Regions from separate parts of the Kosakonia sp. SMBL-WEM22 genome, predicted to be linked through region 1. Evidence: predicted binding sites of a transcription regulator. Region 1 holds the regulator's gene; each other region holds the start of a gene.
What was found. Region 1 encodes ArgR, which controls arginine synthesis, uptake and breakdown. Its sites were predicted from a motif close to ANTGAATAAAAATACANT; they were not measured.
Positions count from the first base shown of each region.

Region 2: the regulator ArgR is predicted to act here: its motif matches at 1,048-1,065, upstream of argC (N-acetyl-gamma-glutamyl-phosphate reductase).
Region 3: the regulator ArgR is predicted to act here: its motif matches at 2,178-2,195, upstream of argF (ornithine carbamoyltransferase).

Region 1 is NZ_CP051488.1:4,442,649-4,446,813, reverse strand. It holds gene HF650_RS21355 (S6 family peptidase) at 1-474, shown strand, start outside; gene yhcN (peroxide/acid stress response protein YhcN) at 542-805, opposite strand; gene yhcN (peroxide/acid stress response protein YhcN) at 908-1,171, opposite strand; gene argR (transcriptional regulator ArgR) at 1,550-2,020, opposite strand; gene mdh (malate dehydrogenase) at 2,433-3,371, shown strand; gene degS (outer membrane-stress sensor serine endopeptidase DegS) at 3,423-4,165, opposite strand, start outside.
Region 2 is NZ_CP051488.1:4,894,656-4,898,820, reverse strand. It holds gene argE (acetylornithine deacetylase) at 1-1,000, opposite strand, end outside; gene argC (N-acetyl-gamma-glutamyl-phosphate reductase) at 1,171-2,175, shown strand; gene argB (acetylglutamate kinase) at 2,189-2,965, shown strand; gene argH (argininosuccinate lyase) at 3,041-4,165, shown strand, end outside.
Region 3 is NZ_CP051488.1:620,043-624,207, reverse strand. It holds gene HF650_RS03075 (topoisomerase II) at 1-808, opposite strand, end outside; gene miaE (tRNA isopentenyl-2-thiomethyl-A-37 hydroxylase MiaE) at 829-1,587, opposite strand; gene rraB (ribonuclease E inhibitor RraB) at 1,634-2,059, opposite strand; gene argF (ornithine carbamoyltransferase) at 2,223-3,227, shown strand; gene HF650_RS03055 (YhcH/YjgK/YiaL family protein) at 3,263-3,715, opposite strand; gene HF650_RS03050 (pyrBI operon leader peptide) at 3,945-4,091, shown strand; gene pyrB (aspartate carbamoyltransferase) at 4,084-4,165, shown strand, end outside.

The DNA.
Region 1 (4,165 bases):
TACAGCATGAACAGCTGGTTAGGCGGCGTTGAAACGGGCTATCACTACTCGCTCACTCCGCATGCTTATATTGAACCGCAGGCGCAAGTTGCGCTGGGCAAACTCTCCGACACCACTTTCCACTGGCGCGATCGCGGCCTCTCTCTTGCTCTGCATCGTAAGAGCGCAATCCCGTGGGTGGGGCGTACCGGGATCGTTGCAGGGGCGCACTTCTGCGATCGTGATTGGGCGATTACGCTGCGGGCGGGGCTGCATTATGAGACAGAGCTATGGGCTGATGGCGACATTATCCTTCACGATGATACAGGAGATACTCGGGTCAAAGCAGAACGTGACGGGCGTCTACGTTACCATGCCAGCATTGATGGGCAGGTGAGCGATAACCTTCACGTTGAGCTTGATGTTGCGCACGCAAAGTTTGGCAACATTGATGCCGGGCAGGCTATCAACGCGCAGCTGCACTACTCCTTCTAAGCAAGCAGATAAAAAAAAGCCCCTGCCAGGGGAGGCAGGGGCAAGTCGTCGGACAGACGACGAGGGTTTATTTGTACAGTTCAGCCGTCACGTGGGTGTGAGAACCGGTACGGGCTTCAATAATGCGGTAGCTGCTTGCGCCAGCCTGATCGGCTTTCGCGGAGAGTTCCTGACGGATATCCATCGGAACACCGGCGATCTGTGAAACAGAGACGGTACCTACGGGTTGCAGGTTGCTGGCCTGATCGCTGTTTACCAGAGTTGCGGCGCTCGCGCCGAATGAGATCAGGGAAGCAAGGCCAAGAGATGCGATGATCAGATTGCGTTTCATACTGTTTTCTCCTTAAGAGAGACTCAACGGCGAGAAGGGTTAAACATCTTTTCTTATGCCTGGTGCCGTTGAGCGATTAATTCATAGGGTTAGGGGTACAACTTATTTGTAGAGTTCAGCCGTCGCGTGCCAGCGGTCACCGCTGTGCGCTTCAATGATGCGGTAGGATGATGCACCCTGCTGTTCCGCTTTTTTGCTCAGCTGCGCGTTCATGTCCATTGGTGAAGAGGCGATGGCGCCGACGGAGACGGTACCCAGAGACTGACGATCTTGCGCCTGGTCTGCATTGATCATATCAGCGGCGAAGGCGCCAAATGAGAGTGCTGAAAGGATACCCATAGTTGCGATAGATGATTTGATATTCATGCTGCTTACCTCGTCGTAATCTTTTCTTTAAATTTTTAAGGGGTTCGTTTTGTGACCCCCATCACGAAATCAAGTATACACTAATAACGCGAATAATTAATACCAAGCTAATTATAACTGTGGCGAATGCGTATAACATTTGGCCTTTTTTATAACCAAGTAGCATAAAAATTTAGCTTATGGCGAAGAATTAGTTAACGAGGATTAATAAAATCAGCGGGATAGGTTGCTTTGATTTTTTGTGCGGTGCTATCAGCTGTAGTAGGGGAAGGAAACGAAAAATCGCACTATTTGTTAAATGAAATGAGGTGGAAAGTCGCCTGGAAGGGGAAAAATGCCGAACATTCCCCCTCAGCGGGGACCGAGGGGAATGCGCGGTTAAAGCTCTTGTTCGAAGAGAACGAGGATCGCTTCGTAGAGATCTTTAACGGTAAAGCCGCGGGCTGGCGTGGTGAAGATAGTATCGTCACCAGCGATGGTGCCGAGGATCCCTTCCGCTTTACCCAGCGAGTCGAGCAGGCGTGCGATCAACTGTGCAGCGCCAGGGCTGGTGTGGATGACTACCACCGCGTCGTTGTAGTCGATATCCAGTACCAGATTCTTCAGTGGGCTGGAGGTCGTTGGTACGCCCATCTCAATCGGCAGGCAGTAGACCATCTCCATTTTCGCGTTACGCGTACGTACCGCGCCGAACTTGGTCAGCATGCGTGAGACTTTGGACTGGTTGATATTGTCGAAGCCCTCTTCTTGTAAGGCCTGAACAATTTCACCCTGGGAACTGAATTTCTCTTCTTTTAAAAGCGCTTTAAACGCCTTCACTAATTCTTCTTGTTTAGCCGAGCTTCGCATAAGTCACCCGTAATATGGCCGTGAAAACAACATTATTATGCATATTAATGAATTTTTATGCAAACATTCTGCAGATAAATATGCTGAAAAGTTATGGGGAAGGGCGCGAAGTTTAGCAAATTCTTTCGTTAAGGACATCAGCATGTGGCTTACGTCGCAAATAAGAGTAAAAAGTAAATTAAATGTTATAAATATGATGTTATTTTGGTGAATTCTACAGCTATATTATAAACTCGTTAAGTTAGTTACTTAGCTTGCCGATCTGACGGTCATATTTAACCCTTTTATAAAATCGCTACAGTGGGCTGTGCCGCGTTATTTTGGCGCACTTGTTGTCATAATTAGCAGGGTGAATTAAGGTCGCCGCAGCGGAGTAACAATATATTTAGCTAACCATAATAAGGAGTTTAGGATGAAAGTCGCAGTCCTCGGCGCGGCCGGCGGTATCGGCCAGGCGCTTGCCCTACTACTGAAAACACAACTGCCTTCAGGTTCAGAACTCTCCCTCTACGACATCGCACCTGTCACTCCCGGTGTCGCTGTAGACCTCAGTCATATCCCGACCGATGTAAACATCAAAGGCTTCTCCGGTGAAGATGCGACGCCTGCGCTGGAAGGTGCTGACGTAGTGCTGATCTCAGCAGGGGTTGCGCGTAAACCCGGTATGGATCGCTCCGACCTGTTTAACGTCAACGCCGGTATCGTGAAAAACCTGGTGGCGCAGGTAGCGAAAACCGCGCCGAAAGCCTGTATCGGTATCATTACTAACCCGGTCAACACCACCGTCGCGATTGCGGCTGAAGTGCTGAAAAAAGCGGGTGTCTATGACAAGAACAAACTGTTTGGCGTGACCACGCTGGACATTATTCGCTCCAACACGTTCGTTGCTGAGCTGAAAGGTAAGAAACCTGCCGAGATCGAAGTACCGGTGATTGGCGGGCACTCTGGTGTGACCATCCTGCCGCTGCTGTCGCAGATCCCGGGCGTTACCTTCAGCGAGCAGGAAGTGGCCGACCTGACCAAGCGTATCCAGAACGCGGGCACCGAAGTGGTGGAAGCGAAGGCGGGTGGCGGTTCAGCAACCCTCTCCATGGGCCAGGCGGCTGCACGTTTTGGTCTGTCGCTGGTGCGCGCCTTGCAGGGCGAGAGCGGTATCGTTGAGTGCGCCTACGTTGAAGGCGATGGCGAATATGCACGTTTCTTCTCGCAGCCGCTGCTGCTGGGTAAAAACGGCGTAGAAGAGCGCAAGGCGATTGGCCAGCTCAGCGCGTTTGAACAGCAGTCGCTGGAAGGTATGCTGGATACGCTGAAAAAAGATATCGATCTCGGTGTCGATTTCGTTAACCGCTAATCGCGGCTGAGATGAGAAACCGGAGCCTGCGCTCCGGTTTTTTTATGGCCGTCAGTTGGTGGCCGGGTACTCCTGAATGGTGACGTGCAGCGTCAGCTTTTTATCGTCACGCATCACTTCAACCGGGATCTCTGAACCCGGGCGGATCTCCGCCACCTGGTCCATGGTCTCCAGCGCCGATACCGCCGGTTTGCCGTTCACGGAGGTGATCACGTCATTGACCTGAATACCTGCGCGCGCGGCCGGGCCGTCTGGCGACACTTCATTAACCACAATGCCCTGAATCGGATCGATACCGGTGCCCTGGGCGTGCAGTGGGGCAATCTCGCGTCCGCCGATACCGATATAGCCGCGGATCACTCGCCCGTCGCGGATAAGCTTATCCATAATTTTGGTCGCCAGCTGGAACGGAATGGCGAAACCAATCCCCTCCGGCGTCTCCCCATCGTTGCTCTTATCAAACGACAGGGTATTGATGCCCATTAACTCGCCGAGCGAGTTAACCAGCGCGCCGCCAGAGTTGCCGTGGTTAATAGAGGCATCGGTCTGCAGGAAATTTTGCCGCCCGCTGGGGTTGAGGCCGATACGCCCGGTGGCGCTGATGATCCCCTGTGTGATGGTCTGCCCGAGGTTGTAGGGGTTGCCTATCGCCAGCACCACATCGCCAATATGCGGCGTGCGCCTGGCATTAATTGGGATCACTGGCAGCCCGGAGTTAGCGTTCACTTTCAGCACCGCCAGATCCGTCAGGCTATCTGAGCCGACCAGCAGGGCTTCAAAGACGCGTCCATCCT
Region 2 (4,165 bases), 450 kb from region 1:
CTTCGGTGCAGTAGTTCACCACCTCCGTTTCAACGCCGAGCAGTTTTTCCACCACTTCAACCAGCTGATGATCGGGCGGGCATTCGTAACCGGGGATCGGCGGGTGGAGTTCAAAGACATTCAGGCGCCCCGGCCAGCGGGAACTGACCGGCTCCAGCGCTTCATTCAGCAGGCCGTTGAGATCGTCAAGCGTCATCCCCGGCAACGGGCGAATATCCATATGTAATTCACAGCAGGCGCAGATACGGTTTGCCGCATCACCACCATGAATATGACCCAGGTTAAGCGTCGGATAGGGAACGGTGAACGCTTCGTAGTGATAACGCTCTTTCAGGTTGTCGCGCAGGGTCAGGATATGGCCGATAGCATCGTGCATCAGCTCAATGGCGTTGACGCCGCGCGCCGGATCGCTGGAGTGGCCGGACTGGCCGAGAATGCGAATGGCGTTGGAGATATGGCCTTTATGGGCACGTACTGGTTGCAGTGAGGTTGGCTCACCGATAATCGCGCAATCCGGGCGCAGCTGCGTATTCTCAGAGAAGTAGCGCGCACCCGCCATGCTGGTCTCTTCATCGGCGGTGGCGAGGATGTAGAGCGGCTTGCTCAGTCTTGTCACATCGACGTCACGCAGGGCATCAAGAATAAAGGCGAAGAAGCCCTTCATGTCAGCCGTGCCGAGGCCGTAGAGCTTGTTGTCGTGCTCGGTCAGGGTGAAGGGATCGCGTGTCCAGCGCCCGTCGTCAAACGGCACGGTGTCCGTATGGCCGGTCAATAACAGCCCGCCCGCGCCGCTGCCGACGCTGGCAAGCATATTGAATTTGTTACGTGTGCCGGGCACCGGCTGCACTTCAACAGTGAACCCAAGATCGCCAAACCATCCTGCCAGCAGATTGATTAAAGACGCATTACTCTGATCGAGCGCTTCTTCCGTTGCGCTGATCGACGGCGTGGCAATCAGGGCGCGGTAGATCTCGATAAATGGCGGCAAATTCATTTTCATTGTTGACATACCTGAGTTCGTGATAGTATCAATATTCATGCAGTAAATGTGCATAAAAATACAATAATGTTGAGCGTATGGGAACCCGTAAGGCGACTTTGCTCAGCGACGCGGGAGGGAGAACGCACCCTTCCAGAGCCGAACATGACGTAAGAAGGTAGACCGCACCGATGTTGAACACATTAATTGTGGGTGCCAGCGGTTACGCCGGCGCAGAACTTGTGTCCTATGTAAATCGCCATCCTCATATGAACATAACCGCTTTGACGGTTTCTGCGCAAAGTAATGATGCAGGAAAATGTCTCTCCGATTTACATCCGCAGCTGAAGGGCATTGTCGATCTGCCGCTGCAGCCGATGGCCGATATCAAGGATTTTCTTACCGGTGTGGATGTGGTGTTTCTCGCAACCGCGCATGAAGTGAGCCACGATTTGGTACCGGATTGCCTGGCGGCCGGCTGCGTGGTGTTCGATCTCTCTGGCGCGTTCCGCGTCAACGATCCCGCGTTTTATGAAACCTTCTATGGCTTTACCCATCAGCATGCCGATCTGCTTGAAAAAGCGGTTTACGGCCTGGCGGAGTGGAACCATGACAAGATTAAAGAGGCGCAGTTGGTTGCCGTGCCGGGTTGCTACCCGACGGCGGCGCAGCTCTCCTTAAAACCGCTGATCGATGCGGGCCTGCTGGATCTCAATCAGTGGCCGGTGATCAATGCCACCAGCGGCGTTAGCGGTGCAGGGCGCAAAGCCGCGCTCTCTAACAGCTTCTGTGAAGTGAGCCTGCAGCCGTACGGCATCTTCAATCATCGCCACCATCCGGAAATCGCCACGCACCTCGGTACAGATGTGATCTTCACGCCGCACCTGGCAAGCTTCCCGCGCGGCATTCTGGAAACGATTACCTGCCGCTTAAAACCGGGCGTGACCCATGCGCAAATCGCCGCCGTGTTCAAACAGGCTTACGACGGTAAACCGCTGGTGCGTCTGTATGAAAAAGGCGTCCCGGCGCTGAAAAACGTGGTCGGCCTGCCATTCTGCGATATCGGCTTTGCCGTGCAGGGCGAGCACCTGATCGTGGTCGCGACGGAAGATAACCTGCTGAAAGGCGCGGCGGGGCAGGCGATGCAGTGTGCCAACATTCGTTTCGGCTATGCTGAAACCCAGTCTCTTATCTAATCGAACAGGCGTGATGATGAATCCATTAATTATTAAGCTCGGTGGCGTACTGCTGGATAGCGAAGAAGCGCTGGAGCGTTTGTTTACCGCCCTTGTGCAGTACCGCGAAGCCCATCAGCGCCCGCTGGTGATCGTTCACGGCGGCGGCTGCGTGGTGGATGAGTTAATGAAGCAGCTCAATCTGCCGGTGAAGAAGAAGAATGGCCTGCGGGTGACGCCTGCCGATCAGATTGACATTATTACCGGCGCGCTGGCGGGCACTGCCAACAAAACGCTGCTGGCGTGGGCGAAGAAACACCATATCGCCTCGGTTGGTCTGTTCCTCGGCGATGGCGACAGCGTCAGCGTGACTCAGTTAGATGAAGAGCTTGGTCATGTCGGTTTAGCGCAGCCGGGCTCGCCGAAGCTGATTAACACCTTACTGGAGGGCGGTTTCCTGCCGGTTGTCAGTTCCATCGGCGTGACCGATAAAGGCAAACTGATGAATGTTAACGCCGATCAGGCAGCAACGGCGCTGGCATCGACCCTTGGCGCGGATCTGATTCTGCTCTCCGACGTGAGCGGCATCCTTGATGGTAAAGGCCAGCGCATTGCCGAGATGACTGCGGCTAAAGCGGAGCAGCTGATTGCGCAGGGCATTATTACCGATGGCATGATCGTGAAAGTAAATGCGGCGCTGGATGCAGCGCGCACGCTGGGTCGTCCGGTAGATATCGCCTCCTGGCGTCACGCCGAGCAACTGCCGGCGCTGTTTAACGGCACGCCAATCGGCACGCGTATTCTGGCTTAATCACAGACACACTTATGCAGGCCGGATAAGCGCAGCGCCATCCGGCAAAATGAATAATAAAGAGGGAAGCATATTATGGCACTTTGGGGCGGGCGTTTTACTCAGGCAGCGGATCAACGGTTCAAACAGTTCAATGACTCTTTGCGCTTTGACTACCGCCTGGCGGAGCAGGATATCGTTGGCTCTGTGGCCTGGTCCAAAGCGTTAGTCACCGTTGGCGTGATGACCGACGCCGAGCAGCAGCAGTTGGAAGGGGCGCTCAACACCCTGCTGGAAGAGGTGCGCGCCAACCCGGAACAGATCCTGCAGAGCGACGCGGAAGATATTCATAGCTGGGTGGAAGGCAAGCTGATCGACAAAGTGGGTCAGCTTGGCAAGAAATTGCACACCGGGCGCAGCCGTAACGACCAGGTCGCCACCGATCTGAAACTGTGGTGCAAAGAGATGATCAGCGAACTGCTGCTGGCGAACCGCCAGTTGCAGAGCGCGCTGGTGGTCACCGCCGAGAACAATCAGGACGCCGTTATGCCGGGCTATACGCACCTGCAGCGCGCCCAGCCGGTCACCTTTGCGCACTGGTCTCTGGCCTACGTTGAGATGCTGGCCCGCGATGAGAGCCGTTTGCAGGATGCCCTGAAGCGTCTGGATGTCAGCCCGCTGGGTTGTGGCGCGCTGGCGGGCACCGCCTATGAGATCGATCGTGAACAGCTGGCGGGCTGGTTAGGTTTTGCATCGGCCACCCGTAACAGCCTGGACAGTGTCTCCGATCGCGATCACGTGCTTGAACTGCTCTCCAATGCGTCGATTGGCATGGTGCACCTGTCGCGTTTTGCCGAAGACCTGATCTTCTTCAACTCCGGCGAAGCGGGTTTTGTTGAGCTCTCCGATCGCGTTACTTCCGGCTCATCTCTGATGCCGCAGAAGAAAAACCCGGATGCGCTGGAGCTGATCCGCGGCAAATGCGGCCGTGTTCAGGGCGCGCTGACCGGCATGATGATGACGCTGAAAGGGCTGCCGTTGGCCTACAACAAAGATATGCAGGAAGATAAAGAGGGGCTGTTCGACGCGCTCGACACCTGGCTTGACTGCCTGCATATGGCGACGCTGGTGCTGGACGGTATTCAGGTGAAACGTCCACGTTGCCAGGAGGCGGCGCAGCAGGGTTACGCGAATGCAACCGAGTTAGCTGACTACCTGGTC
Region 3 (4,165 bases), 1.2 Mb from region 1:
TCGCCAGCACAAACCGCACAATAGCGGCGGCTTTCTGCGGCGGTAGCGCCAGTACATCACCCCACAGCTGTTGCAGCATATCGCAAACCAGCTTCTCTTTGCCGATGGCATTTTGCGGCGCATCCAGCAGTTGCAGATCCTGACCATACTTCTGCGCCATCGGCTGCACCACCGTGGCGATATCCCGCTGCGCATTGGCACGCTCTTCGGCGGTCACCGTGTGTTTATTGGGCCCGTAAGAGGCGCTAAGCATGGCGGCTTCAGTATCCAGGCGGCGCTTTAACATCTCCGGGGAGATAAAGCGTACCGGGTTGATGCCCCCTTTAACCGCCGGGTATTGAAAGCGGAAGCAGGCATCATCGCTTTTCGCCTGGATCTCGGCGGCCTGCGCCATCATTACGCGCATTTCGGCGACCACCAGGTCGTCCGGCGCAAACTGCAAACGCTGCATCTGCACCGCGAGGATCTGCGGCTGAATAGCGTCGATTACCTTCTGCTCATTCGCCCCCTCTTTCATCATCACCATCACCTGGGCGCGCAGTTTCGCCATCAGGGCGGGATCGTGCTCAGCGATAAACTTCCACGCCGGGATCTGCTGCACCGTTGCGTCAAACTTCTCATCCGCGGTCTGGGCTAACTTCTGCCCCTGCAAATATTTAATGTCGATAACGTTCCACAGGGCGATAAACACCACCACCAGCACGATCGCGCTCCCTTTGCTCAGCCACCCTTTTTTACGCAGCAGGCTGGCGACCACCGCGATCGCCATCCCGGCGTAGCCCGCCATCAGGATATGTGTCCAGTTCATTATTTTCCTTTGATCTCAAATCAGGCCGGTACGCCGCTGTGAAAACGGAACTCTGTATCCGGTGAGCTAATCAGCGCCGCTTCCACTTCGCCGAAATGGCGCACGCGCGGCGCAATATCGGTGGCCGAAATCTGCTGCGCCAGCGCGAGGTAATCCTGGTAGTGGCGCGCTTCGGATCGCAGGAGCGACAGGTAGAATTTTTGCAAATCCGCGTCAAGACAGGGCGCAAGCGCGGCGAAGCGTTCGCAGGAGCGCGCTTCGATATAGGCACCGCAAATTAATTTATCGACCAATGTCAGCGGTTCATGAGTGCGAACCTCTTTCAGCATCCCTTTGGCATAGCGGCTGGCGGTGATTTTGACATAGGGAATGTTGCGGGCGAGCATCGCTTCGCGCACCTGCCAGAAGTGGTGCAGCTCCTCTTTGATCAGCAGCACCATGCTGTCGATCAGCGCCTGGCCCCAGGCATCATCGGTCTGCGGCATCACGCTTTTGCCGATCTGCTTATGCAGGGCGACAAAATCCGGCTCGGGGCCTTCGCGGAAGGCAAACTCTTCATAGGGTTTCAGCCAGGCCAGCAGCGCTTCTGAACCGGTTTTATCGGCAACGTAACGGCGCACCAGCAGCATGGCGGTTTGGGCGGCCTTCAGTTCGCAGACCAGATGATCGGTGAGCAGCAGCGGCAGCATCTCGGGCTGACGGGCTTTCTCTATCCAGGCGGTGGGTGTTGGGCAGTGCAGAAAAGCGCGAACCGGGGCGAGTAGTTGCGGGTAATCCATGGCATTTCCTTGCTTTGCGGCAGCATGGCGCTGCCGCAACGTTCACTTAGTGACGGACACCGTCATCTTCTTCGTCAACGTAATCTTCGTCGTCTTCGTCGTCGCCCTCTTCGCCGTTCGGGTCTTCGTAGTAGGTGCCCCAACCGTCGTACTCAACTTCGAATTTCTCTGCCAGGTTGATCAGCTGCTCAACCTGCGCGTCAATCAGATCGGCATTCAGCGCGCTTTCGCTCAGCACGTCACAGCAGATCACCACTTCACCCTCTTCCAGCTCCAGCTCTTCCGGCTCGGTCACTTCGTAGCCGAGTTTGAAGGCTTCAACGGCCGCTTTTTCCAGCGTTTCGAAATCATCTGCCGACAGGTGATGCTCAATGGTGTAGAGCGCATCAGGATCGCTGCCATCTTCCAGCAGCTCTTCAATAATCAGGCGCGTCTCTTCGCGCTGCTCTTCCAGGTGTTCCGGGTTTGCCATGGGTCGTTCCTCATCAAAGTGGCAGATACTCTTATTGTCACACACCGCCGCCGTTGCCTCCACTCTTCGCCGAAAAGATTTATCTATCAGGGTTGCAAATGAATATTCATACATATAGATTGAATTTTAATTCAATAAGTGGCGTTCGCCATGTGAGGAAAAAATGTCACCTTTTTACCAGAAACATTTTCTGAAACTGCTCGATTTTACCCCTGCTGAAATCCACGCTCTGCTGCAACTTGCCGCGCAACTCAAATCAGATAATAAAAAAGGCCAGGAAGTCCAGAAACTTACCGGCAAAAACATCGCGCTCATCTTCGAAAAAGACTCTACCCGCACACGATGCTCTTTCGAAGTTGCCGCTTACGATCAGGGCGCTCGCGTCACCTACCTCGGCCCAAGCGGTAGTCAAATCGGGCATAAAGAGTCAATTAAAGATACCGCGCGCGTACTGGGCCGGATGTATGACGGCATTCAGTATCGCGGCTACGGCCAGGAGATTGTTGAAACCCTGGCGCGCTTCGCGGGCGTGCCGGTGTGGAACGGCTTAACCGATGAGTTTCACCCCACGCAGCTGCTGGCGGATCTGCTCACCATGCGCGAGCACCTGCCGGGCAAAGCCTTTAACCAGATGACGCTGGTCTATGCAGGCGATGCGCGCAACAACATGGGCAACTCGATGCTGGAAGCCGCCGCGCTGGTCGGTCTCGATCTACGCCTTGTGGCGCCGAAAGCCTGCTGGCCGGAGGCGAGCCTGGTGGCAGAGTGCCAGGCGCAGGCGGTGAAGAACGGCGGCAATATCCTGCTCACCGAAGATGTCGCCGTCGGCGTGAAAGATGCGGACTTTATCTACACCGATGTCTGGGTGTCGATGGGCGAAGCGAAAGAGAAGTGGGCAGAGCGCATCGCCCTGCTGCGTCCTTACCAGGTCAACAGCAAAATGTTGTCGCTGACCGGTAACCCGCAGGTGAAGTTTCTCCACTGTCTGCCAGCATTTCACGACGATCAAACCGCGCTTGGCAAGCAGATGGCGCAGGAGTTCGGCCTGCACGGCGGCATGGAAGTGACAGATGAAGTGTTTGAATCGTCAGCAAGCGTGGTGTTTGATCAGGCGGAAAACCGCATGCATACCATCAAGGCGGTAATGGTCGCCACGCTCAGCGAGTAAGGCGTTTCCCCTCTCCTCGCAGAGAGGGGGAGCAATCAGGCCACCAGCAGTTTAACCACCACTTTGCGCACCTGCGCGGGCGCGTTGACCGCGCAGAGTGGTTTATGCGCTTCGCCCGGATAAAAGACGACAAAATCCCCGGCGCTCAGCACCACGGTTTTCTCCTGCTCGCCCTGCGGCAAAAAGGCGATATCTTTATCCGCCAGCCAGTCGGTATCCGGCGCGCCCGCAGGCTGTGTGCTGAAGGTCATCCCCTCTTCGCCTTTTAAAACAATCTGGATATCCAGATATCGCGCATGGTACTCGGCGCGGCGCTCGGCAAAGGGCTGCGTCATATCTTCCGATACGAGATAAAAGAGGCGGTTACCATCGATATCATGTTTGCCAACCGGCGTCGCGGCGGTGACATGCTGTTTGATATGCTCAATCGCCTGGCGCAGCTCTTCCGGCAGCCAGGGTTGTAGGTTGTGAATATTGCCAACGATCATTGCTAAACCCTCAATTAAAACGGCGTTTCATTTCCACCATTTATACGAGCATTCCCCCGCGCCCGCTACCCCTATCTGCCTGACTTTTGCGTTAACGCATGTTTCAACGCTGGCGCGTAAAACGCATTACTATTCATAGAGAACCGTTTGCGCTGCGTAAAGTGTGCATCAAACGCTTGATCCGCGAAAACAGCTGCGTATAATCCGGGACAATTTGCCGGGAGGAAGCATGGTCCAGTGTGTTCGAGAGTCTCTCTTACCGCGTCTGAATACAGGCGCCGGCCTGCCGTTTTTCGCTCCTGTGGCTTACCCCATATCCAGCCCCTCTTTTGAGGGGCTTTTTTTTGCGCCGTCGTCAGGAGATAACCATGGCTAATCCGCTATATCAGAAACATATCATTTCCATAAACGATCTCAGCCGCGAAGAACTTGAACGGGTACTCCATACGG